One region of the Spongiibacter sp. C9W genome, then DNA from elsewhere that is predicted to be linked to it. Evidence: predicted binding sites of a transcription regulator. Region 1 holds the regulator's gene; each other region holds the start of a gene.
The links. The regulator sigma-54, encoded in region 1, starts transcription at its own class of promoters, with help from an activator protein. The targets are predictions, from matches to a motif close to TGGCACANNNNTTGCNNT.
Positions count from the first base shown of each region.

Region 2: a site for sigma-54 is predicted at 5,875-5,892, ahead of AC2Q8J_RS07020 (LruC domain-containing protein). Genes of this name have one in related genera too.
Region 3: a site for sigma-54 is predicted at 2,681-2,698, ahead of AC2Q8J_RS05065 (flagellar hook-length control protein FliK). Genes of this name have one in related genera too.

Region 1 covers NZ_CM170672.1:2,897,908-2,908,222, reverse strand. The annotation lists gene murA (UDP-N-acetylglucosamine 1-carboxyvinyltransferase) at 1-344, opposite strand, end outside; gene AC2Q8J_RS13835 (BolA family protein) at 380-607, opposite strand; gene AC2Q8J_RS13830 (MlaC/ttg2D family ABC transporter substrate-binding protein) at 693-1,367, opposite strand; gene AC2Q8J_RS13825 (KpsF/GutQ family sugar-phosphate isomerase) at 1,570-2,538, shown strand; gene AC2Q8J_RS13820 (KdsC family phosphatase) at 2,552-3,073, shown strand; gene lptC (LPS export ABC transporter periplasmic protein LptC) at 3,074-3,646, shown strand; gene lptA (lipopolysaccharide transport periplasmic protein LptA) at 3,633-4,190, shown strand; gene lptB (LPS export ABC transporter ATP-binding protein) at 4,192-4,917, shown strand; gene AC2Q8J_RS13800 (RNA polymerase factor sigma-54) at 5,061-6,554, shown strand; gene hpf (ribosome hibernation-promoting factor, HPF/YfiA family) at 6,624-6,911, shown strand; gene ptsN (PTS IIA-like nitrogen regulatory protein PtsN) at 6,941-7,390, shown strand; gene rapZ (RNase adapter RapZ) at 7,393-8,250, shown strand; gene AC2Q8J_RS13780 (HPr family phosphocarrier protein) at 8,269-8,538, shown strand; gene mgtE (magnesium transporter) at 8,669-10,027, shown strand; gene yjgA (ribosome biogenesis factor YjgA) at 10,065-10,315, shown strand, end outside.
Region 2 covers NZ_CM170672.1:1,476,016-1,486,330, reverse strand. The annotation lists gene AC2Q8J_RS07035 (SDR family NAD(P)-dependent oxidoreductase) at 1-411, opposite strand, end outside; gene AC2Q8J_RS07030 (TonB-dependent receptor) at 448-3,057, opposite strand; gene AC2Q8J_RS07025 (hypothetical protein) at 3,210-3,725, opposite strand; gene AC2Q8J_RS07020 (LruC domain-containing protein) at 3,753-5,837, opposite strand; gene AC2Q8J_RS07015 (hypothetical protein) at 6,126-6,593, shown strand; gene AC2Q8J_RS07010 (NAD-glutamate dehydrogenase) at 6,722-10,315, shown strand, end outside.
Region 3 covers NZ_CM170672.1:1,049,285-1,059,599, forward strand. The annotation lists gene AC2Q8J_RS05055 (flagellar motor switch protein FliM) at 1-596, opposite strand, end outside; gene AC2Q8J_RS05060 (flagellar basal body-associated FliL family protein) at 607-1,059, opposite strand; gene AC2Q8J_RS05065 (flagellar hook-length control protein FliK) at 1,389-2,579, opposite strand; gene fliJ (flagellar export protein FliJ) at 2,823-3,272, opposite strand; gene fliI (flagellar protein export ATPase FliI) at 3,304-4,701, opposite strand; gene AC2Q8J_RS05080 (FliH/SctL family protein) at 4,682-5,371, opposite strand; gene fliG (flagellar motor switch protein FliG) at 5,396-6,424, opposite strand; gene fliF (flagellar basal-body MS-ring/collar protein FliF) at 6,417-8,042, opposite strand; gene fliE (flagellar hook-basal body complex protein FliE) at 8,079-8,420, opposite strand; gene AC2Q8J_RS05100 (sigma-54 interaction domain-containing protein) at 8,433-9,383, opposite strand; gene AC2Q8J_RS05105 (hypothetical protein) at 9,380-9,556, opposite strand; gene AC2Q8J_RS05110 (sigma-54 interaction domain-containing protein) at 9,888-10,315, opposite strand, start outside.

The DNA of each region.
Region 1 (10,315 bases):
CCGGGGAAAGACACTCTGGCGCGCCCAAAATGGGCCAAAAGCGGACCAAGCACTAGGATCGACGCCCGCATGGTTTTCACCAATTCGTAGGGCGCGGTGGTCTGCTTCGTTGTGGCACCGTTGATTTCAACGCAGAGTTTCTCGTCGACCAACAACTCAGTACCCATGCTACGCAGCAGGGCGATCATGGTAGTAATATCGTGAAGATGGGGCAGGTTACTGACTCTTACCGGCTCACTGGATAGCAGAGTCGCCGCCAGTATCGGCAGGGCCGCATTTTTTGAACCTGAAACGCGTATCTCTCCGCTGAGCGGACCACCGCCGCGGATTAACAATTTATCCATGAGAGCTCCTGCGCCGCCAACTACCTATTTGCCCATCAGGCTTCGGCAGGGGTCAGCGCCTTAATATTAATAGCGTGGAGAGAACCGTCTTTAATCCAGTCGTTCACGGCGGCATATACCAGCTGCTGACGCTTCACCGGGCGAAGACCGGCAAAGGCATCGCTGATCACTTGCACATCGTAATGATTACCTTCCCCACTCACTTCAAAAACACCATCTGCGAAGTGTTCGCGGAGTCGCGCCAGGATCTGTTCTGCTTGCATGCCTAAGGTATTCCGTAAATACAAAAATTAGGCGACGAATTGTACGCAATTGCGGCGGTCTTGGCGAGAAGACCGCCGCAGGTCTTCACTTGGCGGCCTGCTCCATCACCTCTCTCGGAGCAACCGTCCAGTTGTCGATCACTTTATCAATGTCGCCATCATAGGTCGCCACTGCGGTAGTGAACTGGTTTTGGTAGATCAACCCCAAATTCAGCCCCTCTATGATCACGTTGCGCAGCATCCAGTTACCGTCGCGTCCACGACGAAGGGTATAAACAACTTCATAGGGCTCAGCACGCTCGCCGTAGATGTGCTGGCGCACGCCGACGCTACCCGATAAATCCGCATCCGCAGGCAGCGGAAGTACTTCTATTTTGTTACCATTGAAACCAAGCAGACCCTTTGCGTAGGTGTTGATCAAACCGTCTTTGAAGTTCTTGGTAAAGCGAATCACATTGTCGCGAAATTGCTCCCGCTCCTCTTTGGTGCGCAAGCTCTGGTAATACGCACGACTACCGTATTTGCCCATTACCCCGCGAGCAAAGCTCTGGAAATCCACAACCTCATCCATAATTCGACGCACTTCGTCGTTAAAGCGTTGCGGATCTTCAGCAACGTACTCGCGCGCCTCTTCAATCACTTTCATCAATTCCTGAGTGGTACCCGCCACCACTTCATGAGGCCCGCGCTGTGCGTCAGCCGCCGACACGGCGCCCGCAAATACCACCAAACCCAGCGCCAAAAGCATTTGTTTGAACATTTTTTTATCTCCGATAGTTAAGCCACGACCCGCATTACCGCGAATAGCCTGCTCTACACCCTTGCTAAGACAGCAGTTTACGGAATTGGCTCCCCGCACGACGACGAGGTAAACCTGTTAATTTTTCACATTGGAAATTATCATAGCGAAAATTAGCCGCCGCTTAACGGCATTATTGCAATAACGAGGTTTCCTCCCAACGATGGCATCTTCTTATCTCGACACTGCTAAACGCGTTATTCGCATGGAAGGAGACGCCGTCGACGCGCTCGGCGAGCGTATCGACGACAGCTTTAATCGCGCCTGCGAACTTCTTCTAAACTGCAAGGGCAGAGTCGTTGTCACCGGCATGGGTAAATCGGGCCACATCGGCAACAAACTGGCGGCGACCCTGGCCAGTACAGGCACCCCCGCATTTTTTGTACACCCCGGGGAGGCCAGCCACGGCGATATGGGGATGATTACCGCCGGCGACGTGGTGATAGCCCTGTCAAACTCGGGGTCAACTGCAGAACTGGTCACCCTGATCCCGCTGCTTAAGCTGCTGGCCGTACCCGTGATCGCCATGACGGGAAAGCCCAACTCGGAGCTCGCCAGCAGCGCGGATGTCCATCTCGACGTCGGCGTAGAACAAGAGGCCTGCCCACTGAATCTTGCCCCGACATCCAGCACGACCGTAACACTTGTAATGGGCGATGCGCTCGCCATCGCGTTACTGGAGGCCCGCGGCTTCACCGCCGATGATTTTGCCTTCTCTCACCCCGGCGGCGCGCTGGGTCGACGCCTGCTGCTGAAGATCGACAATATTATGCACACCGGGGAAGCCATACCGCACATCAATACTGGCGCCAAGCTCAGCGATGCCCTGCTGGAAATGAGCAGTAAGGCGCTGGGTATGACCACGGTACTCAATGAAGACGGCAGCCTGGCGGGTATTTTCACAGACGGCGACTTGCGGCGCGCGATCGACCGCGGCATTGACATTCACCAGGCGAAAATAGACGACGTGATGACCGCCAACTGCCGCAGCATCAAGCCCGGCACACTGGCCGCAGAAGCACTGCGCATTATGGAAGATAATAAAATCACCGTCTTGGTCGCTCTGGACGATCACGCAAAACCAGTAGGCGTGATCCACACCCACGACCTGCTTAAAGCCGGCGTCGCCTAAAACAGGGAACACCATGCAAACCATTCTCGAAAAAGCAAAAACGGTCACCCTACTGGCAATGGATGTCGACGGCGTACTGACCAATGGCAGCCTCTACTTTGGCAATAGCGGCGAGGAAATGAAAGCGTTCAGCATCCTTGACGGGCTGGGTATTAAACTGCTGCGCGACGCCGGCATCCGCCCCGCCATAATCACCGGCAGAACCTCTGAACTGCTGCTGCGACGCGCGCGAGAACTGAGCATCGAGTTAATCTACCAAGGCAGGGAAGACAAAGGCACGGCACTCGAAGAACTGCGCCAAGACCTAAAGCTAAGCTACGATCAAATCGCCTACGTGGGTGACGATTTACCCGACTTAGCCGCGATTCGAGCAGCGGGCCTGGGCATTACCGTCGCCAATGGTCACCACTTCGTCGCTCGCCATGCCGACTGGCAAACGCGTGCCGCAGGGGGCAGTGGCGCTGTGAGAGAGATCGCCGAGCTTATTTTGATGTCTCAAGGCAAGCTCAACGACGCACTTGAGCAGTTCCTGTAAATGGCTGCGCCGTCATTCAATATCAACGCTGCATCGGTCCTATCGGTACTGGCCGCTATCGCGGGCACCGTGATCTACCTCACGCAATTTAGTGAGAGCGGGAAATTGAGCCTGACTGACAGCTTCGAAGCCATCCCCGATGTTGACTCCCACCTCCAGGGCATCGAAGGCTCGAAATATCGCCAAGACGGCAATGTGGCATACCGGTGGCGCGCCGACAGTGCCGAACGCATGATTTCCTCGGGCAACATCCAGCTCAATCAGCCCTTCTACATCGGCAATATCGGCGAGCAGCGGCCGTGGACGGCGCAAGCCATTACCGGCACACTGTCACAAAATGGCCAACAACTGCAGTTGCGTGGCAGTGTTGTTGTTGAAGACTTAATTCGCGAAGCGCAAATCCACACAGAGCAACTCAGCATTGACCTGGAGCAAAGCCTGGTTGCGACGGATCAGCCACTGCGACTGCAACTACCCAATGGCGAAACCCAGTCGGAGGGCATGACGGCCGACCTCGTTAACGAGAAAGTCGAGCTGCTCGCGAAGGTAAAAGGACACTATGAACCGCAATAATCTACGCACCTTCGCTATTAGCGCCCTGCTCTGCCTCGCCAGCAGCGTGCACGGCTTGCCCGATGACCGCCGCCAGGCCATCAACCTCAGCTCAGATAAAGCCACCTATGAAAACAATCGCGGCATTTACACGGGCAACGTCAATATGTCGCAGGGCAGCCTGATTATTCGCGCAGACAAGCTGATTATTGTCGAGGCTGACAGAAAAGTAACCAAGGTTATTGCCCATGGCAGCCCCGCCCATTTTGAGCAACAACCCCGCGCCGGGGAAGGCGTCGTGGTCGCCAGTGCCCGACTCATAGAATACAGCCTAAATGCCGAGGAAATCCTGCTGCAAAAAGATGCCACCATCCGACATCAAGGCTCCAAGATCAGTGGCGATCGCATTGTATACAGCGGGCGCAAGCAAATGGTCATTGCCGATGGTGGCAGCCACAAACTCGATGGCAGGGTACAAATGACCCTACAGCCTCAGCAGGGCGTGAGTGATACCGATAGCCCCGCGCCAAGCACCACCCCCGACACCCCGGAGACTCCCCGCTAACATGCCCGTATTGAAAGCCAGCAACCTCGCTAAAGCCTACAAAGGCAGAGAGGTAATCAAAGACGTCTCCCTGAGTATTAACAGCGGTGAAATAGTCGGCTTGTTGGGTCCCAACGGGGCGGGAAAAACAACCTGTTTTTATATGATCGTCGGCATCGTCAACGCCGACCGCGGCCGCATTCAGCTCGACGACAAAGACCTGACACCGCTTTCCATCCAAGGTCGGGCCAAACACGGCGTTGGCTACCTCCCTCAGGAAGCATCCATATTTCGGAAGCTGAGCGTCGCTGACAACATCATGGCGATATTGGAGACCCGCAGCGACCTGAATCGCAAGCAACGCAAAGAAAAGCTCGATGCACTGCTACAAGAATTTCACATTGCCCATATTCGCCAATCGCCGGGTATGGCGCTCTCGGGCGGGGAACGGCGCAGAGTAGAAATTGCACGAGCACTGGCCACCGAGCCCAGTTTTATTCTGCTCGACGAGCCCTTTGCCGGGGTAGACCCCATATCGGTGAACGATATTCAGCAGATTATTCGCCACCTGCAGGCGCGCGGCATCGGCGTCCTAATTACCGACCACAACGTGCGAGAAACCCTCGATATCTGCGAAAAAGCCTACATAGTTGGCGAAGGTCGCATCGTTGCTGAGGGCAATGCCGAGGCCGTGCTCAACAACCAAATCGTGCGGGACATCTACCTCGGCGACACATTTACCCTTTGATCAAAAAATCGGCACAGCAATTGCTTTAAACGCCTATTGCAGCGGTGCGGCTGCGGGACTACACTGACCCTGAAGCATCGTCGTTTATGGCTACATAACGGCATTTAATCCCTCAGGTATGGTTGTAGTAGAAGTCATTGCCTATGAAACAATCGCTCCAGCTAAAAGTCGGTCAGCAGCTGACCATGACGCCCCAGCTGCAACAGGCGATTCGTTTATTACAGCTCTCCACCCTCGACCTTCAACAGGAAATTCAGTCGGCACTGGACTCCAACCCCCTGCTGGAAGTAGAGGAAGACAGCGACAGCCCGGAACCCCAGAGCAGCAACAGCCAGAGCGAAAGTAACGCCAATGAGGCTGACAGCAAAACGACCTCTGCTGAGGAGGCGCCCAGCAACGACGCTGACAGTGAATGGGCCGAGCGCAGCGACATCCCCGAAGATTTGCCGGTAGACAGCCAGTGGGAAGACGTCTACCAAAGCTCCGCACCAAGCTCCTCCGCGGCCGGTAGCGCCGACGACGACTACAACAATGACTATCGCCACGGCAGCTCAGAGTCGCTCCAGGACCACCTGCGCTGGCAACTCAACCTCAGCCGGCTCTCAGAACTTGACCGCATCGTCGCTGATGCCATCATCGACGCGATCGATGAAAAAGGGCGGCTCACCGTCAGCCCCGAAGAGCTGGTGGACGCCTTCGACGACGACAATATCGAAATAGAAGAAGTGAATGCAGTCCTTCACCTCATCCAGCAGTTTGACCCCCCAGGTGTTGGCGGCCAGGACCTTCAAGAATGCTTGCTGATTCAACTTCGACAGCTCTCCCCAGACACCCCATACTTGGCTGAAGCGCTGCAGATTGTCGAGCAACATATGCCGCAGCTCGGCAACCGTGATTACAACCAAATCATGCGTCGCTGCCGGCTAAAAGAAGACCAACTGCGCGACACCCTGGCACTCATTCAAACGCTGAACCCCACTCCCGGTGACTGCGTGGGCAACGACGAAACGGAGTATGTGGTACCAGACGTATTCGTCAGCAAAAAAGAAGGCCGCTGGCTGGTTGAGTTAAACCCGGACATTGCCCCGAAAATACAAATTAACAGCCACTACGCATCGCTCGCCAAAGACAGCGGCACCAGCAGCGACAAAGACTATATTCGCGACAACCTCCAGGAAGCGCGCTGGTTCATTAAAAGTCTGCAGAGCCGCAACGAAACACTGATGAAAGTCGCCACCAAAATTGTTGAGTATCAGCGCGGATTCCTGGAGTACGGCGACGAAGCGATGAAACCGCTAGTGCTCCACGATATCGCCGATGCAGTGAGCATGCATGAATCGACGATCTCACGGGTTACCACGCAAAAATATATGCATACCCCGAGAGGCATCTACGAACTCAAATATTTTTTCTCCAGCCACGTCTCGACCGATACCGGAGGAGAATGCTCCTCCACGGCGATTCGTGCACTAATCAAAAAATTAATTGCCGCAGAAAATCCCAAGAAACCGCTAAGCGACAGCAAAATCACCCAACTGTTGGCCGAGCAAGGCATCAAAGTTGCCCGGCGAACCATTGCAAAGTACAGGGAATCACTAGTCATTCCGCCCTCTAACGAACGGAAAAGACTGGTCTAATAAGGCCCCAAAAGGCCCAAACAACGCGCCGGGAGGCGCCGGATGTTCTCAGCGATGAAGGAGCAAGATATGCAAATAACCGTCAGTGGTCACCATGTTGAAGTTACCCCGGCACTTCGCGATTACGTCAACAACAAACTCGCCAAGCTGCAACGGCACTTCGACAATATCACCAATACCGACGTTACCTTGTCAGTAGAAAAGCTGGTTCAAAAAGCTGAAGCCACCGTACATGTGGCCGGCGCCGATCTGTTCGCCACCTGTGAATCAGAGGATATGTACGCGGCCATCGACAGCCTCACCGACAAGCTCGATCGCCAGCTTATTAAACACAAGGAGAAAAACCTGGGCCACTAAAGGCCCGGGGATGTTCCGGAAACGTAAACATGACCCTTGATTCAATACTCAGCCCCGGACGTACCCACTGCGGTACGTCTGTGGGCAGCAAGAAACGCCTACTGGAACAAATTTCTATTTTTGTCAGTGAGGATAATGCGCAATTCAACGCCGACGAACTGTTCAACGAACTGCTCGCCCGCGAGCGACTCGGAAGCACCGGTATCGGGCACGGGGTTGCGATTCCCCACTGTCGCAGCCAGCAGTGCACCGAAATTACCGGCATGCTGCTTAAACTTGCCGAGCCTATCGACTTCGAAGCGATAGACGACCAACCCGTGGACTTAGTGTTTGCGTTGATCGTTCCTGCCGAAGCACACGACGAACACATTAAAGTATTGGCAAGCTTGGCCAACGCCTTCAACGATGACGCTTTCCGCCAGCAGCTTCGCAGCGCAGACAGCGACAGCAGTCTTTATGAACGTGCGGTAGCGAGCTAGGCGTGAAGCTTATTATTCTCAGCGGCCGCTCAGGTTCGGGCAAAAGCACGGCGCTGCACCAGCTCGAAGACGAAGGCTTTTACGCCATCGACAACCTGCCGGTGTCACTGCTGCCCGCACTCGTTACCGAACTCTCTCAAAGCACACTGAAAGTTCATCAGCAGGTTGCTGTCTGTATCGATGCGAGAAACTCACAAACAGAGCTCGCCCGCTTCCAAGAACTGTGCAAACAAGTTCGAAGCCTGGCCAGCTTGCGTATTCTTTTTTTGGATGCCAGCGACGACAAGCTCATTAAGCGTTTTAGCGAGACCCGCCGACGGCATCCGCTGAGCACCGACTCCCAGCCGCTTAGCGACGCGATAAAGCAAGAGTCTGCGCTGTTGGAGCCCATTGTCGCAGAGGCATCGCTGACCATCGATAGTAGCGACATGACTGTGCATCAATTGCGCGCCACCATACGTGACCGCGTTCTCGGCGTCGACGCTAGCCGCATGGCATTACAGCTAAAGTCCTTTGGCTTTAAGCGCGGCCTGCCCATTGATGCCGACCAGGTCTACGACCTGCGCATGCTCCCCAACCCTCACTGGGACGAGGCGCTGCGCAGCCTTAGCGGCCGCGACGAGGCCGTTCAGCACTTCCTAGATGCCCAGCCGCAAGTCCAACAGATGTATAACGACATACTCACTTACCTGCTGCGCTGGCTGCCTGAGATAGAATCTGCCGGTCGCAGCTACTTCACCATCGCGATCGGTTGCACGGGTGGACAACATCGCTCAGTATACATGGCCGAAAAGCTGGCTAAGGCGCTTCGCGACACCTGTCCTGGCCTGCAAGTTCGCCACCGCGAACTTCAGCACTAACCTGGGCTGGACAAGGCGATGCAAGAAATCCAAATTCCTATCATCAATAAACTCGGCCTTCACGCCCGTGCTGCGTCCAAATTCGTGACCACCAGCACCGCATTTGCCTCTCGCATTCAGGTGTCGGCGGGGCAGCAATGGGTCGACGGAAAAAGTATCATGTCGGTAATGATGCTCGCGGCCAGCAAAGGCATGACACTGCATATTCGCTGCGAAGGGGAAGACGAACAAGCCGCCCTCGACGCTCTCGTCGACTTGATCGAACGCCGCTTTGACGAAGGCGAATAAATCAAATACTGCGCATTTCAGCGCGATTTCGCCCGTCTGCAATTGTTGCCCAGCGAAGATTAAAGGATAATTCTCGCCACACTGTGTGACTGCTATCCAGCAGAAAGCCGAACGCAACGCAGAGAGCTATATGGCCCAAACCGCAGAAAAGCCCCAAGCTGAAAGCCGCCTAGAGCTACTGAATGAAGCTCTGGGCTCCGGCGCGTTTCTGCAAATTCGGCGTATGCTCAACGGCCTGCCTCCCGTCGATGCCGCCCACCTTATTGAGTCGACACCGCAAAAAGTACGGGGCGTGCTGTGGCAACTTGTCGATACCGAAAATGAGGGTGACATTCTCCAGCACCTGAGCGACGAGGTGCAGAGTCAGTTCCTGCGGCACATGGATGCCGAGGAAGTCGCCGCGATCACCGAGGGTCTCGAAACCGACGATATCGCCGATATACTCCAGCAACTTCCGGACCGCGTGATTCGCGAAGTGCTGGAGTCGATGGACCATCAAGACCGGGTGCGTGTGGAGCACATACTGTCCTACGACGAGGACAGTGCCGGTGGTCTGATGAACACCGACACCATCACTGTAAGGCCGAACATCACCCTGGATGTCGCGCTGCGTTACCTGCGGCGGCACGAAGAGCTTCCCGCAATGACCGATAGCCTGCTGGTCGTTAACCGTAATGACCAGTTCATTGGCTCACTGTCGCTGCGGAAACTGCTGGTCTCGGATCCCAGCGTTACCGTTCGTGAAATCATGGACACCGAAGTTGAGCCCATTGTGGCGTCCATGCCTGCGCGCGATGTTGCCAACCTCTTCGAGCGGCGGGACTGGGTCAGTGCCCCCGTGGTCGACGACAATCAATTGCTCCTTGGCCGAATCACCATCGATGACGTCGTCGATGTTATCCGCGAAGAGTCCGACCACTCACTGATGAGTATGGCCGGTCTGGATGAAGACGAAGACACCTTTGCATCGGTAATGACCACCGCGCCGCGCCGCGCCATTTGGCTCGGCATCAATTTGTTAACGGCCTTTATTGCCTCCGGTGTTATCAACCTTTTTGAAGGCACTATTGAAAAAGTCGTCGCACTGGCCGTACTCATGCCCATTGTCGCGAGCATGGGCGGTGTCGCCGGCACACAAACCTTAACCGTGGTGATTCGCGGGATGGCCCTTGGCCATATCAGCCGCAATAACAGTCGCTGGCTGATCAATCGAGAGGTTCTGGTAGGACTCATGAACGGGCTGCTGTGGGCACTCATTGTCGCGCTGGCCGCCAGTTACTGGTTTAACGACCCCTTAATCGGCGCCATTATCGCCGCCGCCATGGTAATTAACCTGATCACCGCATCACTGGCCGGCGCCATTTTGCCGCTGGTAATGAAGGCGCTAAACATCGATCCCGCGTTAGCTGGCGGCGTTGTGTTAACCACGGTTACCGATGTTGTCGGCTTTATGTCCTTCCTCGGATTAGCCACGTATTTTTACGCTTGAGTTCCACTCAAGCCAAGCCGATAGAGCAACCGTTATTGTGACCGATATAGACGATCAAGAACGCCCGAGTAAAACCGCACTGAAGCGCGAAATGGAAGCCCTGCAAAAACTGGGCAGTCGCCTCGTGGGCTTAAGCAATGCCGACTTGGCCCGGGTTCCCATCAACGATCCCGACCTTGAGGAAGCCATCGCCACGGCGCGGCGGATTAAGAGCCGCGAGGGGCTTCGCCGGCAAATGCAGTACATCGGCAAACTGATGCGCCGCATTGATGCCAGCGGCATTGAAGC
Region 2 (10,315 bases), 1.4 Mb from region 1:
GCCCTCTTCACCGGACTCCAGCATGCGTGGCACAAAGGCCTGAACGCCGTGGGCGATGCCGCGCAGATTCACGCCTAATACCCACTGCCAGTCGTTGGGCGTGGTGTCCCACACATTATTGTTGGGTACGCTAACCCCGGCGTTGTTGCACAGCACGTGGCAGGCACCAAATTCGCTGAACACCGCATCGGCCAGAGCATTGACCGACTCGGGTTTGGATACGTCGGTGACAACTGCGCGAACCACGCCCCCTTTGGCGGCTAACTCAGTTGCCGTTTTATCCAGTGCGGTTTTCTCCACGTCGGAGATCACCACTTTGGCGCCTTCCTCTAAAAATGCATTGGCGAGTGCGCGGCCAATGCCGCTGGCGCCGCCGGTAACGACAACGACTTTTTCTTTGAAGCTTTGCATGGTTTTCTCCTTGTTATAAATAGTGTGTTGCCAGTGTTAGAACAATTGTCGAAGATCCAGACCGAACATTCTGGGTTCGCCCCAGGCCTGGTTATAGGTGCCGGATGAGTCGGCAACGGCGACGACGCCGATGCGGTATCGCTCGTCAGTGAGATTCTTTGCCCAGGCCGAAACGGTGAGATCACCCGCTGTGTTTTGCCAGGTAAGGCGCCCATCCAGCAATGCATAGGCGGGCTGGCCGGCCTTTTCCGGTGAGTCCTTGAAGGCGGCATAGGATGCCGGGTCAAAACCGTAGAAAACGTCGCTTTTGTAGCTGAGGTCGAGGCGAGAGGTCACTATGCCGATGTCGCCGGACCAGGTGTATTGCACGCCAAGCGAGGCTGACTTGTCCGGGGAGACAGGAAAGGTCTCATTGCTGCGATCGACGAACTTTTCCTGGCCAACAATGGCCGACTGCAGGTCCAGCTCGGTGAATTCTATGTACCGATAGTTATTGATGCTGAGGCTGGCGTTAATTTGCAGTGCCGAGCTGGGAAGCCATAACAGTTCCAGCTCCGCGCCGCATATTTCAGACTGGCCGGCATTGCCGAATACCACAACAACGTTCTGCGCCGAGTCTGAGCCAACGGCAATGAGTTGTTGGTCGTCAAAGTCCATGTGGTAGAACGCGCCGTTAATACGAACACTGCGCTCAAAGGCATCGATCTTAAAGCCGATCTCGTTATTGGTGACGACCTCCGGGTTGATCCGCTGCAGGCCGTCGACGCCCCGCGGCTCGAAAAAGCCCGACTTAAAGCCGCGGCTCCATGTGGCGTAAAACATTGCGCTGTTGAGCAACTCTCCGTCTAGCCAGTGGTCCGGCAGTGTGTAGGCCAATGACACCATTGGCGTGGCCTGGCGAAAGGTTTCGTCGCCGATATCCTTGCGGCGGGTATTCGGGTCTAAGGGATAGTCGTGAAGGGCATCGCCGTCGGCGTCTGGGAACAGGGCCGCGGCAATGCTCACTGGATCGTCTCGCCAGCCCAGGGGGCCGAGGTAGGGGAAAAAGCCGCCGGCACCGGGGCCAAACACGCCGATGTTAGTGCCGTTACCAAACAGGCCGCTGCCGAGCAGGCGCTGCTCGATTGCCGCCATGTCGGCCTCGGTGGTGCTGAGTTCGGATTGCCGCTGCTCCTCGGTAATGCGGTAGCCCAGTGTGAGCTCTAACTGTTGGCTGATATCAAAGGAGGCTTGCGTAAAGGCGGCGAGGGTGGTGTTTTCCAATTCGAAGTCCGAAACCACCAGCGGGGCACCGATAAAACCGACCAAGGGCACGGTGCCGCCCGGCACGGGGCGTGTGGGCGACTGGCTGAGGGCAAGCTCTGCCAGGGTCTGCGAGTCGATGCCACGAATACTGTTAGAGACGGTGAAGTTCTCGCTGTTGGTTTCCTGCATGGCAAATAGGCCGGCGGTATAGCGCAGGCGTTGTTCAAAGGCTGAACCATTGAGCTGCAGTTCAAAGCTGTAGGAACGCCGGTCGCTGTCCTCGGTATTGATGTAGCTACTCCACAGCGCGGGGCCACCATCGGGATCGCTGGCCTGTATTGGGCCCTCCTTCTCGCCGCGCAGGCCGATAACGGACTTCAGGCTCAAGGTGTCGCTGATCTGCCAGTCAGCGGTCGCCGCGAGCAGCGCGGTATCAAGATCATTCTGCAAGCGCGGGTTGGGACCCTGGTTCGATTTTAAATCGCCCAGGCGCTCCCGGGAGTTGGCGTCGCAGTTTTCCTGAAAGGCCCGCAAATTTGCAGGATCCGTGTCGCCGGGGTGGGCAACCCAAAGGCCCTGTATATACAGGGCCTCCTGGCTGGGCACAGAACAGTTGATACCACTGAGGTTTTCGCGGATTTTCCCCAGAAATGCCTGGGTATCCAGACTGAAATGCTCACTGGCTTCCCAGCGGGTTTGCAGCAACAGCGACTGACGGTCATTGGTGGGGTTGTTCTGGCCGGTGGCTACATTCTCGAAGTAGCCATCGTCTTTGGTGATGTTAATCGCCGCGCGGGTGAAAAAGTGATCACCGATTGGCCAGTTTACACCGGCTTTCAAGCGTCGCTGGGCGTAGTTGCCGACGCCTGCTTCCACATACGCTGCGGGCTCGGCGTCGGGCTTTTGCAGGCTGACCACCATGGCGCCACCGGTGGTGTTTTTCCCGAAAAGAGTTCCCTGTGGGCCACGCAATACCTGAATGCTGGCGATGTCGACGGTATCGAGTAGCTGGCCGTCTGAGCGGGGTAGGAATAAATCGTCTAAATACACGCCTACCGTGGGATCAACGCGGGCAAAACCGGTGCGTTCACCAATGCCGCGAATGTAAATTTGATTGGCCTGGCCCTTGCGAATCTCGAGGCTGGGAACCGACTTGGTTAACTCGCTGGTGTTGCTAATGCCGCGCTCGCGGAGACTGTCGGCGCTAATTGCCGTAACGGCAATAGGGATGTCCTGCATACTCTCGCTGCGCTTTCGCGCTGTCACCAGCACTTCCTCCAGCACACCTTTTTGTAAGGTGTTGTCAGCGGCTGACTCGGCGTTGGTAAACGGGCTAATACTTAGGCCGAGGGCGATGCCCCCGGCGATAGCACTGAGGCTAGGGCGTGCAAAATAATCCACGATGACTCTCCGGCGAATTGGCGGGCTGTAATACGCCGCCGTTTAATTATTGTTATAAGTATTTTTTCTACCTTGAAGTATTTTTACACCATAGTGTAAAAATACTTCAAGTGCCGGTGCTATAACTTTTTGTCATGTAGGGGTGATGGGCCTTAGCGAATTTCAATAAATTCCTCATCGCGGTACTGCCGCTGCCAGACGCGATGCTGGGTCTGATCCGGGGTATCGAGTTTCCAGATGCTCACCAGCAAGGTGTCGTCAGTATTGCTAGCTTGCACGGTGTAATCGCTGTTTCCTGCGACGTAGGTTTTCAATAGGCAGCTTTTTAAGTCGACGTCGAAGCCGTCGGCATTTTCGCTGTAGTTGCGGCAAATAGTCAGGAATTCATTGCCACCGCTGTCGCCAATGTAACTGGTGACGGTCAGCGTGTAGTCTTGGCGAAGATCAAAGCCCTCGGGCACTTGTAAATCGGCGGTGGTTTCCGCGGGCGGCTGCGGTTCGTCGACAGCGACGGGCTGCTGAACGGGCGCTGGGGTGATGTTTGCGCTGTCGCTGTCGGCAGTACTTGCCGTATTGTTTCCACCGCCGCCGCCGCCACCACCTCCACCACCACAGGCGGTAATGGCAAGGCTAAGGCAGAGTGGTGCGATAAGTGAGTGGCTGCTCATAATAGTGACCTCGGTGTGTCGCCGTGTTTAGCGGTTGAAAATGTTTTTGGTGTTGGCGTTTTCACGGTTGTACCAGTCCAGGTGTTCTTTTCCCGACGAGCGTATGTGGTCGTGGAATTTGGGGTAGGCGTAGTGAATGTCCATGTACTCTGAGGGGTAGTCCCATTTTGCCGGTATGTTCATTGCCCAGGGCATGTTGTTTTGGTTGACGTAGTACACGTTGGTATTGCTGGCGTCGTCACCTCTGCCAAGAAAATTCTGTTGAAAGGCGCTTGTTGGGGCCATACCCCTGAGATGAATTTCGAAGCGGCGTCCCGGTGCTTCTCCAAACAGATAGTTTCTTGCGTAGCCTGGCGTGGCGAAAAGAAATGGGTCGAAGGGGAAGTCGCCAAGGCGCTCTGATGGCACGCCTGTTTGCAGCGTGATCGTGGCACTAAAACGCATTTGTATGTTCGAACCGCAGCCGGGCTCGGTGCGGTAGTAGCGGCAGTTTTCCCCCGGGGTGGTGTATTGGTGAAGGTCCTCTGCGATGATCACAATGGCGTCATCTTGATCTGGCTCCATGACGCTGGCTTGTGGAAGGCCGTTGATCGATAGGTGGCTCAACGCTTCGATAACATCGTCGCGGTTAAGTCCGGGAAGGCGGAAAGCAAAGCCATTGTGGTAACTCGCGCCATGTGCGACGACTTCCCCTTCTATCTCGATATGGGTCAGCGAGTCGCCGAGTTGGCGTTTGGCTAAGCGGTATTGAATGACTACATCATTCATATCGTAGTCGCCCGTCAGCGGCCAATTATCCTCAAAGGCCAGTGTCGCGCGGTCATTTTCACCGGGGTAAAAAATGGTGGTGGCGGGCTGTTCAGCAATCTCAATGGCGTAATCTTCCACCTCGCCGTCGGGTGCACCCCCCTGACTGGTCAGCCCGGGTGTGGTACTCAAGCGAAAGCGCATCCAGCTACCACCGATCGCTGCATCGGTGGGGGCGGTATAGGAGAGCATTGCCGCTCCGGCCGCGACTGGATGGTCCACCAACCACTGTTCGTCGTCGCTGAAATTGCCGTCGCCATTCCAATCCGCCCAGGCACTGAGCAAACCTGCGCCGCTGCTTTCAACTGACACTAATGCGCTTTTCCCACGCAGAGGCGTATTAAGAAAGGCAACGCCATCATTCTCGGTTGTCGCGTTGCCTAGTTCGGACAGCTTGGCGTCGGCTTCGTAGCTGATGCTCGCGCCCAGATATAGCTCGCCGTTGCCCTTGGCATGGCGGGCACCGTTGTTTTGCAGCGAGCTAGCGTAGCTGTCCGGAGCGCTGCCGAAATCCGCAATGGCGATGCCGCTGGTAACGATAGGGGCCAGCGCACATCGGGCGCCATCGTTGTTGCTGGAGGCCGGGCCAGAGGCAAAGCGAACGGCTTTCGGCGTGCTTTGTGAAACGTCAATTTGGAAGATGAGGCCATCGTTGTTGCGGGAAATATAGAGGTTGCCATCAACGTCGAAATAGGCGGCGCCAAACGTTCCTGATTCGCCGGTATTGCCGAGCTTTTCAGCGGTGTTGTTCGAAATATCTATCTTCCAAAGTGCGCCTTGGTTATCCACGGCATAGACCATGCCGTTGCTGGGGTGGAAGGCCATATCGTAAATCTTGAGATTCAGTGCCGCGCCGGAAATAACTTTCTGCAGCGATAGATAGTCATCGCTGAGACTGTCCAACGAGAGCCGATACAGACCGTAATCGCTACCGCTTCGGTAGAAGTAGTAGGCGTTTTCCGTGGGCGATATATCACCGACAAAAAAACTTAAGCCCTGCATATTGGCATTGAGTTCCGCCACGCTGTTGTCAGCGCCAAGGCGGCTGATAGAGCCCGTTTCGTAGTTGTAGGCGTAGAGATAGCTGTCACTTAAATTGAAGGCGAGAGCATTCATTTTGGCACTCGTCCAACCCGGCGTGCTCAGCGGCTTACTGAAGCCGGTGGCGAGATCGACGCTGTACAGCTGCGCCATCCTGTCTTGAATAAGAAAGGCCTCCCCGGGGCAGCGCTCAAAGGGCAGGGCATACGTCAGCGAGGTGGTGCATGAAAGCAGGCTTACAAGGCCCAGAATTTTGCGTTTCATATTGGTCATCACTTATTCGTTGGCAGATGTCCTACTAATCGCAAAATTGATACCAATTAAAAAATCCTTTTATTTCATGGGTTTGGGGTTTTTGGCGGGAAGCTCTATCGGTTTTTCGCAAATTACGACGCTAAATGCGTAGTCCCTCGCTCAAGTGGGCGGTGTTGTGAACCGAGTGGCGCTGAGGGCGGGCCTGGTCCGGCAGGCACAAAAGTGTGGAGGTTAGGTGCTTCAGTTGGGGTTAAGGCAAACCTGATTAGGCTAAAAACTCTAATGGAGGATATAGCGATGAACAAGACAGGTAGAGTGTCGTCAGAAAACCATCTATTGGCGGCGGTGGTCGTGTTGTTGGTCGGCACAATGGCATTGCCAAGCCAGGCGCGTGCCGACAATGCTGAGGTTGCTGCCGCGGTGTTGCTGGGTGCCGCAGTGGTTTACGCCGCGCACGATAGCGACGCCAGATATGTGCACCGTCACCATGCACATTGTGGTCACCGGGTGGCGAAGCACCCTAATTACCGGCGCGGTTATCAGCATGCCTATCGATCCGGCTATCGAGATGGCTACGATGATGGCGCTTACGATTACAGCCGCCCCCACTATGGCAAACACCATCACAAACGCGACTATTGGCGTCACCACAGCAGCCGCTACGACCGGCACTATCACAAGGGCGGCCACCGTCCCCACAAAAACCACCGGGTTCATGGTAAGGGTAATGACTGGAGCACGCGGGTGATTATTCGCGAATACTAATGCGCCTTTGCTGCCATGTGTGACGGCGCTTGCGGCCTTGCGGGCGGCCTGCCAGACAGCTGCTAGACTCAGGTTGAGCGGCGTGTCTGGCAGGCCGCTTTGCTTTTTTGCAGAGTGAGACCGTTGATATGACTAACCTGAACATTAGGCAGCAATTACTCAAGCGTATCGCAACGGTTGCGGATAAACAGCTGGATGGGAGTGACGCGAAGGTTTTTCGTCAGTTTCTCGATCAGGTGGTACATGTTCACCCTGACGAGAGCCAGCTGAGTTGGGAAGCTGATGCTAACTTCGGTTTGTTATATGGCTTGTATGACTTTGTCTCCCAGCGCGCTGAATCGGAGTCATTGGTCAAAGTCTTTAATCCGGACCTGGAAAGCGACGGTTGGTTAAGTAAGCACACCGTAATCTACTACTGCCAGCCCGATCGCCCATTTCTCGTTGATTCTCTGCGTATCGCGTTGAATAACTCCAATCTCAATGTGCACGTGTTTGAGAGCAACTTAATGTGGGTTGAACGCAGCCCTGAGGGAATATTGGAGTCGCTCTCGACGAATCGCAATAGTGACGCCTGTTGCGAAAGTGTCGGCTATGTATTGATAGACACCTGCAGTGATCAGAGCGTGCTTCATGCATTGACTTCCGATCTGCGCACCGCCAGTGACGACGTTGAGCGAGTTGTCGAGCACTTCCCGGCGATGCTTGAGCGTTTGCAGGCCTGTATCGACGAAAGTGAGCGAACCTTTGGGGAGGATAACGAAGAGGCCGTGTTTCTGCGTTGGCTGCGCGATGGCAATTTCACGTTTTTGGGGATGTCGGACTTTCTTCTCTCCAGCCAAAATGATCAACCCTACATTGCCGAGGTACCGGATAATCAGTTGGGCCTAATGGGTAAGCGCGCGCCACTGCCCGCTGTTGCCTTGACTGAATTGTGCCAGGGCTTTGCCGACTTCTACGCCCAGCGATCGGCATTGGCGTTTACGAAAACCTCGCAAAAATCGACGGTACACCGCCACGTTTACGCCGACTATATCGTGATAAAACGTTTCAATGAGCAGGGCCAGGCGGTTGGTGAGACAAGGGTGCTCGGCCTGTATACCGCTGGTATGTACTACCACAGTGTCGAGCGAATACCGCTACTGCGCAGCAAGGCGCAATGGTTGCGACACCACTCCCAGCTTGATGGCGCCAGCCACAATGGCAAAACCTTCGCGCTGATCATTGAGCGCCACCCCAGAGACGAGCTCATTCAGGCTGAGCAAAGCGACCTGCTCGACGCGCTCCTGGCAATTTGGAAAATTTACGAGCGGCGCGCAGTGAAATTGGTGCTGCGCGTTGATCGCTTTGAAAAATTCGTGAGCTGCATCGTTTACTTGCCGCGCGAAGCGGTAAAGATGGAAAAGGACATCGAACGACTGCTTGGGCAAGCCATTGGCAGTAGCGATTGTGAGTTGTCCACGCAGTTTCTTTCGGAATCGGTGCTGGCGCGCATGCAGTTGGTTTACCGCATTCACGATCAGCAATTTCGTCAGCTTGATCGCGGAGCCCTGGAAGCTGAGATTATTGAATTGTGCCGGGACTGGCGGCAGCGCTTTACCGAGCTGTGTATTGAGCGTCATGGCGAGGAAACCGGTCGCTCGCTAGCCCTGCAATACCAGCAGGCATTTTCGGCGGCTTATCGGGATCGTTTTTCGCCGCTGCTGGCGGTGAATGATATTGAGCTCTGTCGGCGCCTTACAGACAGCAGTGATATCAGCATCAGCCTTTTTCATCAGGCCGGCAGTGACGATAATCGCTTGCGCTTAAAGCTGTTTCATCGCGAAGAATCGCTGCAGCTATCAGATATATTGCCGATGTTGGAAAAAATGGGCTCGCGGGTATTGGTGGAGCACCCGTATCAAATTTGCCCCGACGGTGAAAGCGATATCTGGATGCACGACTTCGTGTTGGAGCACGATCTGGGCGGCGGTAGGAAGCTTAATCTGGAGTCAGTGCGCGACAGCTATGAAGACGCTTTGCGCGCGATCTGGCAGGGCAAGGCCGAGAATGACAGCTTCAATCGTCTAGTCATTGGCGCCAGATTGGACTGGCGTTCTGTGGCGCTGATTCGCGCCTATGCGCGCTACATCAAGCAGCTCGGCTCACTGTTGAGCTTGGACTTTATCGCCTCGGTGTTGAGCAGCAATGTCGATATTACTCGTGATTTAATGGCCTTGTTTCGCTGCCTGTTTGATCCGAGGCGCGGCGCGCAAAAAAGCAGTGAAGAGCGGGAAAATAAGCTACGAGACGGCATTCTTCATGCGCTGGATGAAGTGCAAAACCTCAATGAGGATCAGGTGCTGCGGCAATACCTTGAGTGTATCGACGCCACGCTGCGGTGTAACTTCTTTCAACAGGATGACGCGCTGCAATACCGCGATTGTATTGCGTTGAAGATCAGCACCCGCGATCTTAGTTTTGCGCCAGCACCACGCCCGGAGTACGAGATATTTGTGTTTTCGCCGCGAGTGGAAGGCGTCCATCTGCGGGGCGGCAAAGTTGCGCGCGGCGGCATACGCTGGTCCGACCGTCTGGAGGACTACCGCACCGAAATCCTGGGGCTGGTAAAAGCGCAGCAGGTGAAAAATGCCGTCATAGTTCCCACCGGTGCTAAAGGGGGCTTTGTCGCCCGACGCTCGGCGCAGCTTGAGTCGCGAGAGGAGCTGTTTTCCGAGGGCGTGGCCTGCTACAAATTGTTTATTGGCAGCCTGTTGGATATTACCGATAACCGCGAGGGTGATCGTGTGGTGCCGCCCGAGTCTGTCGTTTGTCGCGATGACGACGACCCCTACTTGGTGGTTGCGGCGGATAAGGGCACGGCGAGTTTTTCCGATATTGCCAATGATATTGCCCTCAGTCGCGGCTTTTGGCTGGGCGATGCCTTTGCCTCCGGGGGCAGTAACGGTTATGACCACAAAGCGATGGGAATTACTGCCAGGGGTGCTTGGGTCGCGGTGCAGCGGCACTTCCGTGAGCTTGGTATTGATGTGCAGCGCGATCCGGTGACGGTGATTGGTATCGGCGACATGGGCGGGGATGTATTTGGTAACGGCATGTTGTTGTCCAAGTCGCTGAAGGTGGTTGCCGCCTTCAACCACCTGCATATTTTTATTGACCCAGCGCCCGATGCAGAAGCTTCCTGGCAGGAGCGCAAACGCCTATTTGAGCGGCCTCGGTCGAGTTGGGCCGACTACAGTACCGAATTGATCTCGACGGGCGGTGGCGTCTTCTCGCGCAGCGCCAAGCAGGTGCCATTGTCGCCGGAAATGCAGCAGCTACTAGCCTGTGACGACGCCGCACTCACTCCCACGCAACTGATTCGCCGCCTGCTGCAGGCCAAGGTAGACCTGATTTGGAACGGCGGCATTGGCACCTATGTAAAAGCCGCGGAAGAAAGTCATGCCGATGTTGGTGATCGCGCCAATGACCCGTTGCGGATAAATGGCAGCGAGCTGCGTTGCCGGGTATTTGGCGAGGGCGGAAATCTCGGCGTTACCCAGCTCGGGCGTCTGGAGTTTTGTCGCAATGGCGGTATTTGTAATACCGACTTTATCGATAACGCTGCTGGTGTGGATTGTTCCGATCACGAAGTAAATATAAAGATTCTGCTCAATGCACAGCTCGAGTCCGAGGACTTAACATCCAAGCAGCGCAATCAGCTGCTTGCCGATATGACGGATGAT
Region 3 (10,315 bases), 1.6 Mb from region 1:
CCGGTAAATTCGCCAATGGAAACCTCGAATCGTGTCGCGACGAGCGAATCCGCTTCGTTAAAGCCTTCGAGTAAGCGCGGGTCGGTACACTGGCTGGACACAGCGGGTGCAGACGTCATCACCGACTTCCATGCCACCGCGATATCCGGTAGCAATGCGCCGACCAGAATTTCCATAAAGCTGATTTCGGATGTGGAAAACTGCTCCCGCGCGGCATCGGCTTCGCCGCCATGACCGCCGAAATAGCGATCCACCAGGTTAAAGACCAGCTCCGATTCAAAGGCAATCAACAAGTCGCTGCTCAGCGGCATACCCGAGATCAAGGAAATGCTGCAGGGCGCGGGTAGCGTGTTTTGCAGCTCGTCGAATTTCATCACCGTAATGCGATCGGTGCGAATGCTCTCAACGCTGCTAACAAACTCTCGCACACGCTCAACCGCCGCGTTGCCAAATTGGGATTGAATGAGCGACAAGGTGGGGATCAATCGCTGAACGGCGTAATCCTGTCGCGCGAGGTTGTATTTGCCGTCGTCGTTCGCCTTTGGCTCTTCGTCCATCAGCGCTTCGAGTTCTTCGGGGTCCAGTACACCGCTCATGGCAGCGCCCTCACTGCATCACAAATTTGGTGAAATACACATCTTCAATGCCGCCCTTGCCGGTTTCCGCTTCGAGCACACTGTTGATGGTCGCCACTGTCATGGCCTGTATTTCCTTGCGGCCTTCGAGGCTGTTAATCATTTCCTTCGTCAAACTGCTGAACATCATGATGAGTTCGTGGCGAATGCGAACTTCGTAGTCTTCAAGTTTTGAGATCACTTCTTCATCGCGGCTCATAACCTCAACGTCTACCTGCAAGAAGCGCGTAGACCGCTCATTAAAGAGATTGACCACAAATGAAGGTGACAAGCTGTGAATGATCGGTGCCTTCACGGCCGGTGCGGCAGCTTCGGCCTCTGCAGCAGGTTCATTACTGCCGCGCATCACAAACCACGTTCCCCCTGCGGTTGCCGCCAGCAGCACAACGACCAAGCCAATCAATACGAATTTGTTTTTAAACATTGCGTTTTGCCCTTCTCTCTCACCGGTGAGGTGCCAAAAAACTAACGAATACATGTCGCGTAGAGAGAAAATTGCAAAGGCTATGCCAGATATTTTTTTGCTTTTATTTCATAAGGTTAAGCAAGCTTTTGGCCCTCGCGCCAAGAATTTGGCAGACCAGCGGCCGCCCATTGGCGGCAAGTGAAGAGAAGGCGTTCAGACAGTTCGGCGCCTGTCTACACCTCAGCGGTGGCGACAGGCGCGAGAAGATTCGCCAGCACTAGCATTCACTACGCCGGGGAGAGCTAAGTCGGAATTAACTAAACCGGGGTTAGCTATGCTGGGGTTAGTTATGCATAGTCATCTACCGCCGAATCCCCTCTTGGGGCTCCTTTAGATGCGCTGTCTTCTCGGCTGGCCTCTGGCTCACCAGCGGGCTCCGCATCGCCGGAGAAATGCACCACGCCGCGCTGAGCGCGGTCAGAAAACTGCTGACTTTGCTGCTGTTGCTGTGCGTCGGCCCAGGCGGATTGGTGACTCACCTTGACCTCTTCCAGGCGCATGCCCTGTTGCTCCATTGCCTGGCTTAACCGCGGCATCAAACGTTCGATCAACTCGCTGGTTTCGCTGTGCTGAGCTTGGAACTGCACCGACGCCTTGTCGCCCTGCATACTCAACTGCACGTGAATGCCTCCCAGCTCTTCCGGGTTCAGCTGCAGTTGTGCGGTTTGCGTTCCGGTACTGCCCATCCACTGTATGCGCGATGCCACCGCTTGGCTCCACGCGGGGTCGTCAATGGGGTTTTGACTAATGGTGAACTGAACGGCCGCCCGATCAGCTGGCGGCGCTGGTCGAATAGTTAACTGCCGCGTCAGATCCGCAAACTCCAGGCTGTCGGCACCCGCATCGACACTCGCGACCTCAATGGCCGGTGGCGCGCTGGCGATGCGCGGCGTCACTGGCGCATTCACTATGGGCGCCGACGCCATTGACGCTGCAGCTTGTTGAGCAGCCGGGTCCGCAGCTATGGCGACACTGGGTATTTGCGGTTTGGCCGGCAATGCACCGGGCGATGGACTAACCGGCGTACTGGCCGAGATACTTGCTGCATCGACCACTGGCGCCTCTATGTTCTGCGCAACAGGACGCTGGCTGCGAATCGCTTCAGCCACCGCGCCGAAGGAGGATAACTGCGGTGGTAACACAGTACTGCTTTGCGGCAATGGTTGACCGATTAGCGGCAAGGGCTGGCCGCCCTCGCCGCTGTCGGTCTTCAGTAAATCAGACGACTGAACTAATTCATCCTGAGGGCTCGGCAGCTCGGCCTCGTCACCCGCCAATCGCGCCAGCGCCTGGGCGGACAAATGGTCGAAACTAATCCCCTCAACCGGCGCGTCAGGAGCTTGCTGCGCAGCGAGTAAATCGCTGAAAGCCGCTAGTGGCGCGGCGTCGCCGTCGGCCAGAGGCAGGCCCTCCAGGTCCGGCGATGTTCCCGTAGCAGATGGGGTAAGTGATGCAAAAATGGCCTGTACAGTATTCATATTTTCATCCCATTTTGTCCGATAGCCCTGCGCGGAAACGTCCCGCATGGCGTCGACACAGCGATAATGGCGGCTGCCAAGTTATCGTCACTGAGTGGATTACAGCAATTGATGTGCCAATGCGGACTTTCGGCATACCGCGCACAATGGCTCCGCAAAGCGATTGGCTGACTTGAGTATCAAAGCCCGAGCAAGGGGTAGAACAGAGGGGGAATAATAGTAAGGCTGACAGGCCCGTTCAGATTAGGCGTGACGCTGGCGCCACACGAAGCGTTGCGATGACAGCTCATCACTCTCTCGCTGCTCGCGGGCATCCTGTTCTCGACGCTCGACGCGCTTATAACGCTCCAGCAGCTGCTCCATGCTCATACTGTGTTGGCGCGCGGTCATCCACTGTTGGCGTATGTCGTCGAGCTGCGCGGCACAGCGCGCCACTGTATCGCTCTGCTGACGAATGGCCTGCGCCAGGCGGGAGAGAAACAAACGGCTTTCCTGGAGATGCTTAAGGTCACAGTGACGACTTTCCGTCGAGCGACGGTAATCGTCATAGTACTGCTGCAGCTCGGTCAATTTATCTCTGTGTTGCTGATGCTGCTGTTGAACCGCGGCATAGCGCTGCGCCACTTCCTGCTCTTCGCGCTCGGCAAATTCCTGCACGGGCTTGAGGCGTTGTGACTTCTTGGCATGACTCATAGCGAACGTCCCCGGTTACCGGCGCAGTGCACTATTGGACGATAGTGTCCTGCATATTGCTGTCATCATTGAAGGTGACAATTTCAGCGAGTTTATCGAGGGATTGGTCAAAGCCCTCCGACTCATCAAAATCCTGCTGCAAAAATGCCTGTATGCGTGGCCACAGCGCTATTGCTTGATCGACTCGACTGTCGGTACCACGCTGGTAGGCACCTATGCTAATCAGGTCGCGATTTTGCTGATAAAGCGAAATCAGCTGTCGCAGCTGACGCACCATCGACTGATGCGCCTTGTCGGTAATGTCGTTCATCGCGCGACTCACCGAACGCTCTACATCGATCGCGGGAAAATGCCCCGCATCCGCCAAACTTCGAGACAGCACAATGTGTCCATCCAAAATTGCCCGGGCAGAATCGACAATGGGGTCGTTTTGATCATCCCCTTCTGCCAACACGGTATAAAACGCCGTGATGGAGCCCCCTCCCTCTCGACCGTTGCCGGCCCGTTCTACCAGGGCAGGCAAGCGAGCAAACACCGATGGCGGGTAGCCCTTTGTTGCCGGTGGCTCTCCGGTCGCCAGGGCAATTTCCCTCTGAGCTTGCGCGAAGCGCGTTAGCGAATCCATCAGTAATAACACCTGCTTACCCTGGTCGCGAAAGTGTTCGGCCACCGCACTGGCGAGCCACGCTGCCCGCAAACGCATCAGCGGCGGGTGGTCGGCAGGTGTTGCGATCACCACGGCTTTGCGCATTTCATCGCCGCCGAGAATATTGTCGATAAAATCCTTCACTTCGCGCCCGCGCTCACCGATCAGGGCAACCACCACTACATCGGCATTGGTGTAACGCGTCATCATTCCCAGCAGCACACTCTTACCCACACCACTGCCGGCAAACAGACCCAGTCGCTGCCCCTGCCCCACGGTAAGCATGGCGTTTATCGCTCGCACGCCGACATCCAGGGGCTGGTGTATGGGGCGTCTGACCAGTGGATTGATCGGGGGAGAATTTAGCGGGCGCTGCTGCTTGCAGCGCAGCGGGCCGCGACCGTCCAGCGGTTCGCCAGCGCCGTCGATCACCCTGCCCAACAGGCCATCACCGACGGCGATGTTGGAGCTTTTACGAATCGGCCTCACCCGGGCATGGGGCATCACCCCGCGGAGTTCGCCGGTGGGCATTAGCAACAGATGATCGCTGGCAAAGCCAACCACTTCGGTTTCCAGCCACTGGCCGTCGAGAGTCTCCACCTCGCAATAGGCACCGATAGCGGCCTTGCAGCCTTCGGCCTCTAGCAAAGTGCCAACAATACGCCGCAACTGACCCTCAGCCGCGGGTTCGGTGTCTTCAATGTGATGTAAGCGCTCGCGCAAGCCACGCAGTTGCGAGACCAGAGCGTGTTGTGTTTCGGCTTTAGTTTTGACCAGATTCATCAACGAGTACCTGTTCAAGCAAGGCCTGCAAGCGCTTGTCGGTGCGCTGATCCACCTGCGAGGTTCGGCTTTTGATCACGCAGCCGCCACGGCGAATATCAGCATCTTCGCTAATGTCCCAAGCAGCTGCGAGTGGCTCGGCAACGGCCGCATGGTCCCTGAGCAGCTGCGCATCCGCGGGGTGCAGTTGCAGCTGAATATGTCCCTCTGCCGAGGGCAGCATGGCAACAGCACGCTCTACCGCCAGGGTTACAATCTCGGGATCAGCGTCGATCTCTTTCACAATCAGCGCCTGCGCCAACTCCTGGGCCAGCAATATGAGCTCTTGTTGCACCTCGCCCTCTAGCCAGGCCTGCGCCTCGCGCAGCGCCGCCATTGCCAACTGCAGTTGTTGGCTCTGTTCAGCGAGCAGCGTACGCGCTTCGGCCTCACCCTTGGCAAAGCCTTCCTGTCGCGCTTGCTCACGCAGCGTGGCCAGCTCGTCAACGACCTCATCGGCGAGCGCCGCTGGCGCGTCAGTCGCTGGGGCAGGCCGACTACGATTGCTGGCGCCACCGCGCATTTCAGGTAGCTGCCAACTGTTGGCTGGTCGCGTTGTCTGGTCGACTGGTGGCTCAGCCACCGGCGTCTCGACGTCTCTGGGAATAAATTGCTGGAAGCCCACTGTCACCGTTCCACCTCAGCCTGTCGCTGCTTAAATGTAGTCATCACCGCCGCGACCCAAATCAATTTGGCCGCTATCGGCCAGGCTACGCGCAATCGTGAGGATCTCTTTTTGCGCCTGTTCAACCTCGCTGATTTTTATTGGCCCGCGCGCTTCCATATCGTCGACTAACATCTCTCGTGCGCGCTTGGACATATTGCGCAGAATTTTTTCGCGCACCTCTTCTGAGGCGCCTTTTAAGGCAATTGGCAGCAGGTCAGAAGACACTTCACGAAGTAACTGCTGCATGCCCTTGTCACTGATGTTAATCAGGTTGCTAAAGACAAACATCAGGTCTTGAATCTTGGTCGACAGCTCCTGATTATTTTTTGCAACACTATCGAGAATGCGTGTCTCGGCGTCGCTGTCCAAGCCGTTGATTATGCCCGCCGCTGCCGCCGCGCCGTCGATATCCCGGCTCTTTAATTTGGCCGTTACTGACAGTTTTTTCTTCAATACATTTTGCAGCTGGGTCATCGCCGCATCGGGAATCGTTTTCATATTCGCGACGCGATACACCACATCGTTTTGCACCGCCTCGGGAAACTGCGCCAGTACTTTTCCTGCTTGCTCCTGCTCCAGATGAGCGAGGGTAATGGCGATCATTTGCGGGTGCTCGTCTTTGAGCATTTGCATCAGTGCTTCAGGCTCAACCCAGCGCAGTTCATCCATTTCACTGCCAGCCTCGTCGCCGAGTACGCGCTTGGCCAAACTGCCGCCTTTTTGCTCACCCAAGGCATTGGTGAACATCTTGCGGACATAGGACTGAACGCCAACCGCGAGCGAATTTTCAGACGCTGCACTCTCGTGAAAGTCCTTAACAACCTCCACCGCTCGCTGGTTATCAACACGTTTGATATTTGCCATTGCCGAACCGATACGCTCGACATCGTCGGGCGAGATATGTTGCAGCACCTTGGCCGCGTAGTTCTCGCCCATCATTAGCAATAACAACGCAGCCTTTTCACAGCCGGGAATTGCTGGCGCTGCCGTCGCGCCACTGGCGTTTGCATTAGCCATTGTCTTCAGTCACCCATCTGTTAACGACCTGCGCCACGCGGCGCGGATCTTCTTCAACCATTCCACGAACATCGCCTAACTGCTGCTCAAAGCTAATGCCTTGAGGGTAGCCCCCCGCGTTCGGCGCCCCAAGAGCGGCCACTGGCTGCTGTTGCAGCTCGCCGCTTATTCCCGGCTCGTCCGCACTCGCCACCGGCGCAGGCGCCTTGTGTTGCAGCAAGGTTTTCACGCTGGGCCGCAGCACCGCAAACACGATGAATAGCAAGGCAACGCCAACCAACACCTGCCGCACCAAATTCGCAAACCAGGGCTGCTCCCAGATCGCAGGACCCGTCGCCTCTTCGTCGAAGGTTACGGTTTCGCGAAAATCTGCCGCCATCACCGTCACCCGATCGCCGCGCTGTTCTTCGAAGCCCACTGCGTCTTTCACCAACAATGTCATGCGCTCAAGCTCTGGGTTGGTCATGGGCTCCACGACGACTTCCCCTGCCTCGTTCACGCGGCGGTGATTGTCCACCAGTACCGCGACCGAGAGTTTCTTCAAGCTGCCGCTGGGGTTACTGCTATGCGCCAGCACCCGCTCGATTTCGTAGTTGCGAATAACCGAGCGATTACCGGCGTCAGCATTCGCCTGCTCACCACCCTCGCCGTCAACACCCGCTGGCGGTGGTTGATTCGACAGGGCACCCGGCACACCGCGCCCCTGGGCGGCGCCGCCATTGAGCTGTTCGTTAATCTGTTCACTGCGCACCACCTGTCGGTCGGGGTTCCAGCTTTCCCGGCTTTCCTGCTCACTGCTGAAATCCACATCCGCGGCCACCGTTACCCTAACGCGGCCGGAGCCGGCGATGGGCCGGATCAAATCGGCGATCCGCTCTTCGTACGCCTGCTCAATGCGGCGGCGATAGGTGAACTGCCTATCACTCAGTTCCAGTTGATCACCATCACTGCGGCTTTCATTGAGCTGCTGCCCCAGCTGGTCCACCACGGTGACATCCTCGGCATTCAAACCACCAATGCTGCTCGCCACCAGATTGATAATGGCCGAGACATTGCGCTTAGAGACTTCGCTGCCGGGGTACACATCCAACATAATCGATGCGCTCGGCGCTTTGCGGTCACGCACAAATACCGATTGCTTGGGGATCGCCAAATGCACCCTTGCCCTGCGTACCTGCTGCAGGCTTTCTATGGTGCTGGCGAGTTCCTGCTCCAGCGCGTAGTGGTATTTTTTTGACTGCATAAATTCGCTAACGCCAAAGCCCTGCTCCTTTTCCAGCATGGCCATACCGCTGCCGTCTTTACCAAGGCCTTGTCCGGCAAGACGGATTCTCGCATCATAAATTTGCTCCGCTGGAACCATTATTGCGCCGGTTGAATCCTGAATACGATAAGGAATTCCCGCCACATTCAGCGCATCAACAACTGACGATGCGCGCTCCGGCGGTAGTGAGGAGTACAACGCACGATAGTCACCACTTTGCGACCACAACACTGCAGCAACACCCAGCGCAACACTGGCGGCGATACCGACCAGAATCAGCAGCTGGCGCAGCACGTCGTTTTTGGCGGCGCTTTGCAACACACTGTTAACAGAAATGCTTTGCGAATCAGCCATGACTCAAACCCTTTCTTACACGCAGCACGCTCGTTGTCACATTGACATCCTCATCACTTCTTTATAGGCGTCAACGACCTTATTTCGCACTTCCACCGCGGCCTTAAACGAGACTTGGGCCTTTTGCATATTCACCATCACCTCGGTGATGCTGACATTCGGGTCGCCGCGCTCAAACGCCGTTGCCAACTGGCTGGCGTTCGCCTGAGTTTGGTTAATCCCCTGAAGCGACTGCTGCAACATCTGCGAAAAATCGACCTTCGGTGCCGCATCAATGCGCCCCGGGTCCCGCACATCGGCGGCACCTGGCATCGCGCTTTGCTCGCGCAGCGCACGTATCTGGTTGAGGATAGAGTCAACTTTCATTCCGTCTGACATGACAACTCTCCATTAACCTTGCAGGCATTGCTGCTCACGCAGCCTGGCTAATTTGTAGCGCAAGGTGCGCGGGCTAATACCGAGAATTTCGGCCGCTTCTTTCTTTGAGCGGCCCTGGCGCAGGGCGTCGCTAATTCTCTGGCGTTCCTGATCTCGCATAAAACCATCCAACGGCGCGCTGGCGCTGCCAGTTGTCGCCGTGGAAAACAGCTGCATACCCTGCTCAAACTGGATATCTCTTTCGCTAATACGGTGGTCTTGGCGCAAAATCAACGCGCGCTGAATAACGTTGTCGAGCTCGCGAACATTGCCCGGCCAAGCGTAGCTAAGTAGTTTTTCGCGGGCATCGTGAGTCAGCACCGACTGCGCACTGTCGATAGACTCATCGCGCTCGAGAAAGTGTTCGGCCAGCGGCAAGATATCTTCCCGGCGCTCACACAGGGCGGGCAGGCAAAGGGGAAAAACATTCAAGCGGTAAAAGAGGTCCTCGCGAAACTCGCCGGCCAATACGGCCTCACGCAGATCCCTGTTAGTGGTCGCGATGACGCGCACGTCCAGGTTCATACTGCGTCGGCTACCAAGACGCTCAATTTCCTTTTCCTGCAGCACACGTAATAACTTGGCCTGCAAGCCAATATCCATTTCAGAGATTTCATCCAGCAGCAGCGTTCCGCCCTGGGCTTGCTCAAACTTGCCCGCGTGGCTGCTTATCGCCCCGGTGAACGCGCCCTTCTCATAACCAAACAGCATGGCCTCGAGCATGTTTTCCGGAATCGCGGCGCAGTTCACCGCAACAAAGGGGCCGTCAGCACGGCGCGATTGCGCATGTATGTAGCGGGCATAAACTTCCTTGCCGACGCCGCTCTGCCCACAAATCAATACCGTGGCATCCGTCCTGGCAACGCGCGTCGCCAGATCGCGAACAGCAATTGATGCGGGGTCTTTGGCGATTAACTGTTTCATTTCGCTTCCCCCCCATCGATGCGACGATGCAGAGCACCAACAACACCGGGCAAGGTCGCATGGCAATGCTCCAGGAATACACGCGTTGACGCGAACTCGCGCATGCAGGCCTCTATCGCGAGGGACTCTGTCGCAGGAGACGCTGAGGAACCGAATGTGAGTATTTCTGCCATGTTACTGCCCTATCGTTTAACTCAGGGGGGACAATGCAACAGCCATACCAACAAATTTTAATTATATTTTTCAATAACTTAGGCAATCAAAACACTGAATTGACAATATTTTGGCAGGCGAAAAACAGGCCTAGCGACAAGCTTGTGGCAGGTAAAATAAATGCGCCTACCCCACGGCGTTAGAAAATTCTTTCGATACCGCTATCCGCAGCATTGACGTAAAGAAGGGGCGATAAGAAATTAATGGCGGGAGTTATCAAGCGACAAGCGTGACTGTGGCAAGCGACTACCTGTCATTGAGGAAACATTGGCACTCTGTCGAAAAAATAGCCTACTGGCTAATACCCATTTTCTTCATTTTTTCTGCCAGCGTGGTGCGCTGCAATCCTAACAACTGCGCAGCACGGGTAATCACGCCTTGCTCACGCTCAAGAGCTTGGTTAATGAAGGCCTGCTCCAATTCCTGAAGATGATGCTTCAGGTCAATACCTTCCTCAGGAAGCGTTGCGCCAGCATTAGCGGTGAGCGGATCGTCGTCTTCGCGCTGAAGCAATAGCTCCATCAGCACGTCTTGATCTTCGCGCTCGTTGACTGGCTGATCGTCGTCGACCAGCTCAAAGCGGTACTTGGCAGGCAGGTCATTAACGCCTAAACGCTTCCCGCCGTGAGTGATGGCCAAGCGCTCCACTAGGTTCTCTAATTCGCGCACATTGCCAGGCCAGTTATAACGCTGTAAGGCTCGCAATGCACTGGCTGAAA